Regions from separate parts of the Lentzea xerophila genome, predicted to be linked through region 2. Evidence: riboswitches for the same ligand, from Rfam matches in the RefSeq annotation. Region 2 holds a riboswitch; each other region holds the start of a gene.
The links. Region 2 has a riboswitch for glycine ahead of gcvP (aminomethyl-transferring glycine dehydrogenase). Riboswitches for the same ligand answer to the same signal wherever they lie in the genome.

Region 1 (4,083 bases), 330 kb from region 2:
ACCCTGACACTCGTGTGACCCCGGCCCTGGGGAAGGGGCCGGGGTTCCCGTCGTTTCGCTCTGGATCACGCGAAGGGCGCCACCGCACTCAGGTGGCGCCCTTCGTCGTTCAGCTAGCCGGGTAACGCTCGCCGGTACGCACCCGCCGCAGCACGCTGACGCAGGCGTCCCCCGAAGGGAAGACCCCCTGAGCCCAAACGCTACTCAGGGGGTCCGACAAGATCAGAAAGCTCGGGGAATGAGCCGAGAAGAACGAGAACCTCGGAGCATCCTCAGAGCGTCGAGTACAGCGGGTGCTTGGCCGCCAGCACCTCGACGCGCGCACGCAGCTCGTCGATCGCCGCGCCCGGCTTCAGCGCCTCCGCGATCACGTCGGCGACCTCGGTGAAGTCCACCTCGCCGAACCCGCGGGTGGCGAGCGCCGGCGTGCCGATGCGCAGACCCGACGTCACCATCGGCGGGCGCGGGTCGTTCGGGACGGCGTTGCGGTTGACCGTGATGCCGATCCGGTGCAGCACGTCCTCGGCCTGCTTGCCGTCGAGCTCGGAGTTCACGAGGTCGACCAGTACCAAGTGCACGTCGGTGCCCCCGGTCAGCACCTTCACGCCGGCCGCGGCGACGTCCGCCTGCGACAGGCGCTCGGCCAGGATCCGCGAGCCCTCCAGCGTGCGGCGCTGGCGGTCGGCGAACTCCGGTGAGGCGGCGTGCTTGAACGCCACGGCCTTGGCGGCGATCACGTGCTCCAGTGGACCGCCCTGCTGGCCGGGGAACACCGCCGAGTTGATCTTCTTGGCGATGTCGGCGTCGTTGGACAGGATCACGCCACCACGCGGACCGCCGAGGGTCTTGTGGGTCGTGGTCGTCGTGACGTGCGCGTGCGGCACGGGCGACGGGTGCAGGTCGGCCGCTACGAGGCCGGCGAAGTGCGCCATGTCGACCATCAGGTAGGCCTCGATCGAGTCCGCGATGCGGCGGAACTCGGCGAAGTCCAGCTGGCGCGGGTACGCGGACCAGCCGGCGATGATCAGCTTCGGGCGGTGCTCCTGGGCCAGGCGCTCGACCTCGGCCATGTCGACGCGGCCGTCGCCGTCGGAGACGTGGTACGGCACGACGTTGTAGAGCTTGCCGGAGAAGTTGATGCGCATGCCGTGCGTCAGGTGGCCGCCGTGCGCGAGGTCCAGGCCCAGGATCGTGTCGCCGGGCTGGAGCAGGGCGAACATCGCGGCCGCGTTGGCCTGCGCGCCCGAGTGCGGCTGGACGTTCGCGAAGCCCGCGCCGAAGAGCGACTTGATGCGCTCGATGGCGAGGCGCTCGACGACGTCCACGTGCTCGCAGCCGCCGTAGTAGCGGCGGCCGGGGTAGCCCTCGGCGTACTTGTTGGTCAGCACCGAGCCCTGGGCCTGCAGCACGGAGACCGGGGTGAAGTTCTCCGAGGCGATCATCTCGAGGGTGCCCTGCTGGCGCGCCAGCTCGGCCGCGACGGCCTCGGCGACCTCGGGGTCGTACTCCGCGAGGGAGGCGTTGAACTGGTCGGACATCTGGAAGATCTCCCTACTTGGCGCGCTTGTAGAACGGAAGTGCGACGACCTCGACCGGCTGCTTCTTGCCGCGGACGTCCACCAGCAGTTGGGTGCCCGGCTCGGCACTGCCCCGGGACACGTAGGCCATGGCGACCGAGTAGCCGAGGGTCGGGGACAGCGCGCCCGACGTCACCTCGCCCACGACCTCGTCGCCGTTCAGGACCGCGTAACCGTGGCGCGGGGCGCGGCGCTCGGGGGTCTTCAGCCCGACCAGGACCGAGTCCACACCGGACTCCGCCACCTTCGCCAGCGCCTCACGGCCCACGAAGTCGCCCGGCTTGTCGAGCTTCACGACGCGGCCGAGGTTCGCGTTGAACGGCGTGAGCGACGTCGTGAGCTCGTTGCCGTACAGCGGCATTCCGGCTTCGAGGCGCAACGTGTCGCGGCAGCCGAGGCCGCACGGCTTGAGCTCGTGCGCCTCACCCGCGGCCAGCAGCGCGGCCCAGACGGCGGAGGCGTCGGCCGGTGCGACGAAGAGCTCGAAGCCCTCCTCACCCGTGTATCCGGTGCGCGCGAGGAGCGCGTCGACGCCGGCCACCTTCGACGGGTAGGAGGCGTAGTACTTGACCGTGGACAGGTCCGTGTCGGTGAGACCGGAGAGGATCTCGACCGACTTCGGACCCTGGATCGCGATCAACGCGTAGTCCGTCGAGGCGTCCGTGACGACGGTGTCGAACCCGGCGGCGCGCTCGACCAGCGCGTCCGCCACCACAGCGGCGTTGGAGGCGTTCGCGACGACCATGTACTCCTCGTCGCCCAGGCGGTACACGATCAGGTCGTCGAGCACGCCGCCGTCGGCCTGGGTGATCATCGTGTAGCGCGCCTTGCCGACGGCCAGCGCGGAGATGTGGCCGACCAGCGCGTAGTCGAGCGCTTCGCCCGCCTGCGGACCGGTCAGGACGATCTCACCCATGTGCGTGAGGTCGAACAGGCCCGCGGTGGTGCGCACGGCGTGGTGCTCCGCGAGTTCGGACGAGTAGCGCAGCGGCATCCGCCAGCCCGCGAAGTCGGTGAACATCGCGCCGAGCTGTTCGTGCTCGGCGTTCAGAGGCGTGAGGCGGGACATCAGAACGCTCCTCCAGGGTGCGCCGAAGAGCCGGACCAGGCCGGCTGAGGCAACAGAAGAATGACACGGTCCATCGGAGACTCCTCACTAGAGCGAGCCTCCCCCTCTGTCATGAGCCTGAGAGCTTCACCACCGAAGTGGCTTGCACCGTGGGCGAGGCTGCTGATGAGCCTGCTTTTCAGAGTTGCCTTCGTCGCGCGGTACCTGTACCTGAGAGATTCCGGGGAGGAGTTGCTCCTTCGGCGCTCCCACCGAAGGGAGCTCTCCCGCGCGACATCGACGGCCGTGTTCAGTTGGTAGCCCCAGACGCTAGCAGGCCAAACGTCACAGCGGCACGCCCTGCGCGGTCTTCTCCACCACCTTGCGCTCCGCCCAGAACGACAGGAACGGCACGGTGCCGGCGAGCAGCACGAGCGCGGTGCCCTTGATGGACCACCGCAGCTTCAGCGCCAGGTCGACGGAAATCACCAGGTAGATCGCGTAGAGGAAGCCGTGGACCGGCCCCACGACCTTCATCGCCCCGTCCATGTCTGCGGCGTACTTGAGCACCATGGCCACGACCAGGAGCAGCAGGAAGACTCCGACCACGTAAGCCATGACCCTGAACCGGGTCAACGCACCCTTCATCTGCCCGCCTTCGCTCAACGACCGTCCCGCGCGTTGAGGTCCGCGAGCATGCGGTTGTAGGCCGCGAGCTCCGCGTCTTCGTCATCGTCGAAGTGCTCGACAGGCGCGGGTTTGACGGCGTCCACGGTAGCTACCGGCGCAGGGGCGGGCGCAACCGGCTCCGGTGCGAGAGCCTCGTCACGGCGCTGGCGGGTCAGCCGGCGGAAACGCCACACCATGAAGAGGGGGAAGAGGCCGAAGAGCGGCCACTGGAGCACGTAGCCGAGGTTCTGGAACGTGCCGCTGGCGGACTCGAAGCGCTGCCACTGCCAGTACGCGAGCCCGCAACAGACGATCAACGCCGCCAGACAGGCGAACGCGATCAGCACACGCTGGGGAGTAAGGAGGCCGCGCACGACCTCCACACTACTTGCCACAGGGTGAGGCCTCCGCGCAGGAGGCCGACCCGGTTGGGGGTCCGGGGGCTTGCCCCCGGCTGGGGTGTGGGGGCTCGGCCCCCACAAAACACGCGGAACGAACTTCGGCGAGCGCTCCCCGCGAGCACACCTCGCCCGTTCGTTACGCCGTTCTACGCCACGCCGTCCCGGCGCTGCCTCTGCAGACGTGCGACGCACCAGGCCGCGGCGGAGCCACGGCGAAGGTGCTGGAGAACCGTCATCGGTCCCAGGCGCCTCCCGAGGTCGGCAGGCGTCAGGCCCGCCGCGCGGTAGTCGAGCGCGCGCTGGTCCAACGGGCTGATGCCCGCGTCCCACCACTGCTCGGCCTCGGCGACGTCGCCCACCAGCTGCCAGTAGCTCGCCGCGGCGGCGA
Region 2 (4,083 bases):
CTCGCGGACGGTGTCCTCGTACACGCCGTGGGTCGACGGGTAGGTGATCATGATCGCGGCGAGGTCGTCCGCGTGCTCGGCGACCGTGGAACGCAGGTGGCCCATGTCGATGTTGCCCTTGTCGTCGCACTTCACGACGACGACGCGCATGCCGGCCATGACGGCGGACGCGGCGTTGGTGCCGTGGGCGGACGACGGGATCAGGCAGACGTCGCGGTCGGCGTTGCCGTTCGCGCGGTGGTAGGCGCGGATCGCCAGCAGACCGGCGAACTCACCCTGCGAACCGGCGTTGGGCTGCAACGACACCGCGTCGTACCCGGTGACCTCGGCCAGCCAGGCCTCGAGATCAGAGACGATGCGCAGCAGACCGGCAGCGTCCTCGGCGGGAGCGAACGGGTGCAGCGTCGAGAACTCCGGCCACGTGATGGACTCCATCTCCGCGGTGGCGTTCAGCTTCATCGTGCAGGAGCCGAGCGGGATCATGCTGCGGTCCAGGGCGACGTCCTTGTCGGACAACGCGCGCAGGTAGCGCAGCAGCGCGGTCTCCGAGCGGTGCGCGTGGAAGACCGGGTGGGTCAGGTAGTCGGACGTGCGGCGCAGGTCGGCCGGGATGCCGTCCGCGGTGTCGGCGTCGATCGCGTCCACATCGGCCCCGGTGACACCGAAGGCCTGCCACACGGCGACGACGTGCGCGCGCGTGGTCTTCTCGTCGCAGGCGATGGCGACGACGTCCTCGTCGACCTTGCGCAGGTTGATGCCGGCGGCACGGGCCTTCTCGACGACCGCGGCGGCCTCACCGGGAACGCGGACCTCGACGGTGTCGAAGAACTCGCCGTGCACGACGTCCAGACCGGCCTCGCACAGGCCCGTGGCGAGCACGGTGGCCAGGCGGTGCACGCGGGTCGCGATGGCGCGCAGACCCTCGGGACCGTGGTAGACGGCGTACATCGAGGCGATCACGGCCAGCAGCACCTGCGCGGTGCAGATGTTCGACGTGGCCTTCTCGCGGCGGATGTGCTGCTCGCGCGTCTGCAGCGCGAGGCGGTAGGCCAGCGAGCCGTCGGCGTCGACGGAGACACCGACGAGGCGGCCGGGCAGCTGACGCTCCAGGCCGGACCGGACGGCCATGTAGCCGGCGTGCGGGCCACCGAAGCCGATCGGCACGCCGAAGCGCTGGGTGGTGCCGATGACGACGTCCGCGCCGATCTCGCCCGGCGCGCGCAGCAGCGTCAGCGCGAGCAGGTCGGCGGCGACGACGGCCTGGGCGCCCGCGGCGTGGATCTCCTCGATCAACGCGGCCTGGTCGCGCACCACACCGGACGCGCCGGGGTAGGACAGCAGGACGCCGAAGAAGTCGCCGCCGAGGCCGAGGCCCTCGATGCCCTGCGACAGGTCGGCGACGACGATCTCGATGCCCAGCGGCTCGGCGCGCGTCTCGATCACGGCCAGCGTCTGCGGCAGCGTGTCGGCGTCGATGACGAACTTGTTCGACTTCGCGCGGCCGGCCCGGCGCACCAGCGTCATCGCCTCGGCCGCGGCGGTCGACTCGTCCAGCATGGACGCGTTCGCGACCGGCAGGCCCGTCAGGTCGCCGACCATCGTCTGGAAGTTCAGCAGCGCCTCAAGACGGCCCTGCGAGATCTCCGGCTGGTACGGCGTGTACGCGGTGTACCAGGCGGGCGACTCCAGGACGTTGCGCAGGATCACGCCCGGCGTCACGGTGTCGTAGTAGCCGAGACCGATCATCTGCGTCATCGGGCGGTTCTGCGACGCGAGCTCACGCAGTTCCGCGAGCGCCTCGGTCTCGGTGGCCGGGGCGGGCAGGTCCAGCACGAGGTCGCGCTCGTGGATCGACGAAGGCACCGCGTGCTGCGCCAGCTCCTCGAGCGAACCGACGCCGATGACGTCGAGGATGCGCGCGAGCTCGGCGGGGCGCGGGCCGACGTGGCGGTCGGCGAACGGGGTGCCGTGCTCGAGAGCGGCGAGCGGCATCCGGAGGGGGTGGGCCCCCTGCTGGGGGTCGGTACTAACAGAGTCCTGCGTCATCAAACGCCTCCGGGGGGCTGCGGGCACACGTGTCCTGGTGCCCTCCCCGCTCTGTCCGTACCCGATGTCGGGCGCCTGAGAGGTTCACCCACCACGAGAATGGGCTTTCACCGTCGGCGGGATTCCGGGGAATCCACTTTCCAGAGGCGTCTCGCTCGGGCGGTCCTGGGTGCCTGAGAGGTTCCCGGGGAGGGAATTGCTCCTTCGGCGCCGGGCTCGAAGCCCGGTCTCTCCCGCCTGAGTTCAGCGACTACCCGCGCAGAATACCCGCAGGCAGCCCGGCTAGTCGCTACGGACGCGACCTACGTCTCAACACCAAGACCCCGCAGCACCCCGCCGACCGGATCGAGCAGGTCGTCGCGCACCGCCGCCAGCAGGTGGTCGGTGCTCACGACGTCGTCCCCGCGCTGGGCCGCGACGAGCTTCGCGCCTTCGACGAAGCGCTCGACCCCGGCGCCGGGCGCCACCGGCAACGTGGCCGGGTCCACTCCCGCCGCCCGCAGCGCCGCCGCTGTGCCGGACGCGAACTCCGGCTTCAGCCGCCGCCCCGCCACGGCCAGCTGGTGGTCGACCGTCAGCACCGCGGCCACGAGGTCCCGGGACGAGACGGTCCGTTCCGCGGCGACGGCGATCCGCTCGGCTTCGTGGCGGACGACGGTCAGCACCGGCCCGCCCAGTCCCTGGCCGCGCGCGATCAAACGGGTCAGCCAGCGCACGTACCCGCCGCCGGACTCCCCTTCCAGCGCTCCTGCCTTGCGCAGCAACCACACCGCGGGCGCGTCCTCGGGCACGGCGGCCGCCCGCACGGCCTCGGTCGTCGCCTCGACGTCCACCCGCAGCACGGTGAACAGGTCAGCGGCCCGGCCGGACTCCTGCGACAACAACGCCACCGAGAGATGCGTGGTGGTGAGGACACCGTCACCGGCCCGCGCGATCGCCGCCCGCAGGCACCCGTCCAGCGCACGGCTGACCGGCAACGGCGACTCGACGCCGGCGGAGTGGCGGGCGGTGCGCATCAGCGCCATGACTTCCGGATCAGCCTCGGGAAGCACACCGCCGTCGTCACCGGCCCAGTGCTCGGTTCCCCGTGCGGCCGCTTGGGCCCGCAACGACTTCACGCCCAGCTTGCGACCGGGTCCACTGCTGTCGGCGAGCGCGATCAGGAGGTTCTCGGTGCCGACGACGCCGAACTCCAGCCGGGCCGCTCGCTTCACCGCGGCGGTCAGCACCTTCACGACCTGCCGGGAGGGTGTGGTGATCATGCGGACAACGCTAGGGACCGGCGAGGTCCCGGCGCTGCTGCCGACCGGCCATCCGCGACGGCCAGTCGGCCACGTTCGCCGGGCCGGTCAGCCGGTGGCACGCTCGCGGCGCCGGCGGGCCAGCTCGTCCTCGGTCATCGGAGCGATCTCGACGCCGTCCGCACGTTCGGCCGGGAACTCGTGGATCGTGCCGGAGATCTCGCGCATCGCGCCGCTCACCGCGATGCCGAACACGCCCTGACCGCCCTGGAGCAGGTCGACGACCTCCTCCGGCGAGGTGCACTCGTAGACGGTGGTGCCGTCGGAGAAGAGCGTGATCCTCGCCAGGTCCTGCACGCCACGCCTGCGCAGGTGGTCGACCGCGACGCGGATGTTCTGCAGCGAGACACCCGTGTCCAGCAGTCGCTTGACCACCTTCAGGACCAGGATGTCCTTGAACGAGTACAACCGCTGGCTACCGGAGCCGTGCGCCATCCGCACCGTCGGGGCGACGAGTCCGGTCCGGGCCCAGTAGTCGAGCTGGCGGTAGGTGATGCCCGCGATCTGACACGCCGCGGGACCCCGGTAACCGACGAGCTCGTCCGGCAGCGAGGAGTCCGGGAACAGTTCACCCTGCAGCCCGGATTCCGCCCTCAAGGGCGCTTCCTCGACCACGCCTGCCTCCCCTCGGAACGGCCACGAAACTCATGACCGTCAAGCCGCCGCGTCCACTCTCGTGAACCGGCGACGTCCACTCGAGTCCGACGGTAAGACCGCTCCGAGGGCAGGTCAACGC
Region 3 (4,083 bases), 1.3 Mb from region 2:
ATGGCGATCTCGGCCGCGTTCTCGACCTGTTCCGGGGTGCCGCCGAGCACCTCGGCGAGGCCGCCGGCGGCCATCGAGCAGGCCGAGCCGACCTCGCCCTGGCAGCCGACCTCGGCGCCGGAGATGGAGGCGTTCTCCTTGAACAGCACGCCGATCGCACCGGCCGTCAAGAGAAAACGAACCACTCCGTCGTCGTTGGCTCCCGGCACGAACTTCGTGTAGTAGTGCAGGACCGCCGGGACGATGCCGGCCGCGCCGTTGGTCGGCGCGGTGACGACGCGGCCGCCTGCCGCGTTCTCCTCGTTGACCGCCAACGCGAAGAGCGTCACCCAGTCCATGACCCGCAGCGGGTCGGTGACGAAGTGCTCGCCCTCCAGCCGTTTGCGCATCTCGGCGGCGCGGCGGCGGACCTTGAGGCCGCCGGGCAGGACGCCGTGCTCGTTGCAGCCGCGTTCCACGCACTCCTGCATGACGTGCCAAATATGCAGAAGTCCTTGGCGCACCTCGTCTTCCGTGCGCCACGACAGCTCGTTGGCCATCATGATCTCGCTGATCGACAGGCCGGTCTCGCGGCAGCGCGCGAGCAACTGGTCGCCGGTCAGGAACGGGTGCGGCAACGGCGTCGAGTCCGGCTTGATCCGGTCGGTGCCGGAGGCGTTCTCGTCGACGACGAACCCGCCGCCGATCGAGTAGTAGACGGCGTGCTCGACGGACTTGCCGTCCTGGTAGGCCTCGAAGCGCATCCCGTTGGGGTGCAACGGGAGCGACTTGCGGCGGTGCATGACGAGGTCGCGGTCGTGCACGAAGTCGATCTCGCGTGCGCCGCCGAGCCGGAGCCGTCCGGTGCTGACGATCTCCTCGACGCGGGCGGCCGCGACGGTGGGGTCGACTTCTTCCGGCAGGTTGCCCTCGAGGCCGAGGAACACGGCCTTCGGGCTGCCGTGGCCGTGGCCGGTCGCGCCGAGCGAGCCGAACAGCTCGACGTGCACGCGGTCCACTTCGGACGCGCGTGCGCCGAGCTTCTCGACGAACATCGCCGCGGCGCGCATCGGGCCGACGGTGTGCGAACTGGATGGTCCGATGCCGACGGAGAACAGGTCGAAAACGCTGATCGCCACTGATCAGTCCTTCGTGGTGGTGGAGCGGTCAGTCAGGCTCATGTCAGTCGGTTTTGGTGAGTTCCGCGTACTTGGCCGCGGTGAGGAGGTTCTCGGCCGACTCGACGCGGACCCTGAACAGCCAGCCCTCGCCGTACGGGTCGTTGTTCACGATCGCCGGGTCGTCGACGACGGCGCTGTTGACCTCGATCACCTCACCGGTGACGGGCGAGAACAGGTCGCTGACGGACTTGGTCGACTCCAGCTCGCCGCAGACGGCGTTGGTGACGACCTTGGCGCCGACCTCGGGCAGCTGGACGTAGACGATGTCGCCGAGCGCGTCCGCGGCGTACTCGGTGATTCCGCAGGTCAGCGGGTCCTGGGTGCCCGGCGTCCAGTCGACCCACTCGTGCTCGACGGTGTAGAGCAGGTTCTCGGGGAACTCCACGGCGCGACTCCTCTGGCAGTGACGGGTCAGGAAACTTGCGCCCCCTCCGCCGTGCAGAGTTGCCTACCCCGAGCGGTCTTGCTGCCTGAGAGTGTGCGGGAGCTTGCCCCTTCGGCGCCCCGACCAGTGCGTCGAGGTCTCTCCCACTCGGGTTCTGGCGCTGACGCGCCGCGGCCGGTCTTCAGTTCTCGAGGGCGAACGCTATGTGCGGTCCCCGCCGAGTGTCAACGCGGAACGGTCGACCGGCACTCAGGTGTGGCTCAGGTTGCTCTGTCCCAGGTGAACAACCGGACCGGGTCCGGATAGTGCAACCCGCACAGTGACATGACCTTCCCACTGCTCCACATTGTGAGATGTAGGCCACCGAACGGAGGAGTCATCGTGCGGATCGCAGTTCCCCGCGAGATCAAGAACCACGAGTACCGCGTCGCTCTCACCCCTGCCGGTGCGCACGAACTGACCAGCCGCGGGCACGACGTGTACGTCGAGCAGGGCGCCGGTCTCGGCTCCGCGATCACCGACGAGGAGTACCTCGCCGCCGGTGCCAAGGTCCTCCCGACCGCCGACGACGTCTGGTCGGAGGGTGACCTGGTTCTCAAGGTCAAGGAGCCGATCGCCGAGGAGTATCCCCGTCTCCGCGCAGGCCAGACCCTCTTCACGTACCTGCACCTCGCCGCCGACAAGCCGCTGACCGAGGCGCTGCTCGCGTCCGGCACCACGGCCATCGCCTACGAGACCGTGCAGCTGCCGAACCGCGCGCTGCCGCTGCTCGCCCCGATGTCCGAGGTCGCGGGCCGGCTGGCCCCGCAGGTCGGCGCGTTCTCGCTGATGAAGCCCTCCGGCGGCCGCGGCGTGCTGCCCGGCGGCGTCCCCGGTGTCGCCCCGGCCCGCGTGGTCGTGATCGGCGGCGGCGTGGCGGGCATCAACGCCGCCACGATCGCCGTGGGCATGGGCGCGGACGTGCAGATCCTCGACACCAACGTCGACCGCCTGCGCCAGATCGACGCCCAGTTCCAGGGCCGCCTGCGCACGCTGGCGTCGAACTCGTTCGCCATCGAGCAGGCCGTCCGCGAGGCCGACCTGGTCATCGGCGCCGTGCTCGTCCCCGGTGCCGCCGCCCCGAAGCTCGTCTCGAACGCGCTGGTCGCCGAGATGAAGCCGGGTTCGGTGCTCGTCGACATCGCCATCGACCAGGGCGGTTGCTTCGAGGACTCGCGCGCGACCACCCACGCCGAGCCGACCTACGAGGTCCACAACTCGGTGTTCTACTGCGTGGCGAACATGCCGGGCGCCGTCCCGCGCACCTCGACCTACGCGCTGACCAACGTGACGCTGCCGTACGCCGTCGGGCTGGCCGACAAGGGCTGGGAGAAGGCGCTCAAGGACGACCGTTCGCTCGCCCTGGGCCTCAACGCCCACGCCGGCCTGCTCACCAACGGCCCGGTGGCCGAGGCGACCGGCCTCACGCACACGCCGCTGGAGACCGTCGTCTAAGACCAACTGAATGAATGAGGCCCCCGCACGCGATCACGCTGCGGGGGTTTCGCCTATCGCAGGGCGGCGACGCGCGCCTTGATGCCGTCGATCACGCAGTCCAGCCCGAACTCGAACTGCGTTTCGAGCGACCACACCTCCTTCTCGTCGAGCATCGCGACGTAGCGCGGGTGCTTCTCCCGGTACAGGTCGGCGATCTTCGCCAGGTCCGGCGGCGGCGAGTCCATCCCGCCGCGGCCGACGAAGTTCACCTCGGCGAACGAGTACCCGAAGACGTAGCTCGACAGCGTGGAGATCGACTGCGCCGCGGTGGCCGTCGACAGGCCGGCGCGCAGCATGGGGCCGAACATCGCGTCCGCGAACGCCACCGCGTTCGGGCCGATGGTGTTGAACTCACCGATGCCGCGGACCCACCACGGGTGCTTGAGCGCGAGATGACGCAACCTGTGCATCATCCCGCGCACCTCGGTCTCCCAGTCGCCGTCGGGGTCCGGCAGGCCGAACTCGCCGTAGACCTCGTCCAGGCAGAGTTCGATCAGCGCGTCCTTCGTCGGCACGTGCCAGTACAGCGACATCGGCGCCGCGCCCAGTTCCGCGGCGAGCTTGCGCATGGACAGCTTCTGCATGCCGTGCTCGTCCAGCATTTCCATGGCCTTGCGGACGATCGCCTCACGACTCAGGCCGAGGGGCTGCCCGCTGCTGGGCCTGGGCTTGCCGAACCACACGCTGTCCACACCATCGATCCTAGGCTCGCCGCAACAGGATGCTGGCCACAACACCTCCCAGGAACACGGCGACCGCACCGATCAGCAGGCTGACGCTCATCCCGTTCGAGAACGCCTCGCGCACGACCGTGACGTCCGCACCGCTGTGCAGCGCCTCGCTCAGCGACCGCCCCGGAACGCCGTCCGGCAGCGAGGCCACGAACCGCGCCGAGAGCAACGCGCCCAGTACCGCGATGCCGAACGAGGACCCCAGTTCCGTCAACGTTCCGGACAGTCCGGACGCGATGCCGGCGCGTTCCGGCGGGATCGACCCCATCAG

Region 1: linked by a shared signal. The riboswitch ahead of gcvT (glycine cleavage system aminomethyltransferase GcvT) and the one ahead of gcvP (aminomethyl-transferring glycine dehydrogenase) in region 2 are both predicted to bind glycine.
Region 3: linked by a shared signal. The riboswitch ahead of gcvH (glycine cleavage system protein GcvH) and the one ahead of gcvP (aminomethyl-transferring glycine dehydrogenase) in region 2 are both predicted to bind glycine.

What each region holds. Positions count from the first base shown of each region.
Region 1 is NZ_CP194934.1:1,270,144-1,274,226, reverse strand. It holds gene glyA (serine hydroxymethyltransferase) at 273-1,538, opposite strand; gene gcvT (glycine cleavage system aminomethyltransferase GcvT) at 1,552-2,646, opposite strand; glycine riboswitch at 2,746-2,833, opposite strand; glycine riboswitch at 2,835-2,925, opposite strand; gene ACRSBM_RS06280 (DUF3817 domain-containing protein) at 2,971-3,273, opposite strand; gene ACRSBM_RS06275 (hypothetical protein) at 3,288-3,668, opposite strand; gene ACRSBM_RS06270 (helix-turn-helix transcriptional regulator) at 3,842-4,083, opposite strand, start outside.
Region 2 is NZ_CP194934.1:1,602,113-1,606,195, reverse strand. It holds gene gcvP (aminomethyl-transferring glycine dehydrogenase) at 1-1,992, opposite strand, end outside; glycine riboswitch at 2,197-2,292, opposite strand; gene ACRSBM_RS07915 (Clp protease N-terminal domain-containing protein) at 2,349-3,308, opposite strand; gene ACRSBM_RS07910 (MerR family transcriptional regulator) at 3,396-3,962, opposite strand.
Region 3 is NZ_CP194934.1:327,671-331,753, reverse strand. It holds gene ACRSBM_RS01715 (L-serine ammonia-lyase) at 1-1,118, opposite strand, end outside; gene gcvH (glycine cleavage system protein GcvH) at 1,162-1,545, opposite strand; glycine riboswitch at 1,609-1,701, opposite strand; gene ald (alanine dehydrogenase) at 1,927-3,039, shown strand; gene ACRSBM_RS01700 (TetR/AcrR family transcriptional regulator) at 3,093-3,773, opposite strand; gene ACRSBM_RS01695 (MFS transporter) at 3,784-4,083, opposite strand, start outside.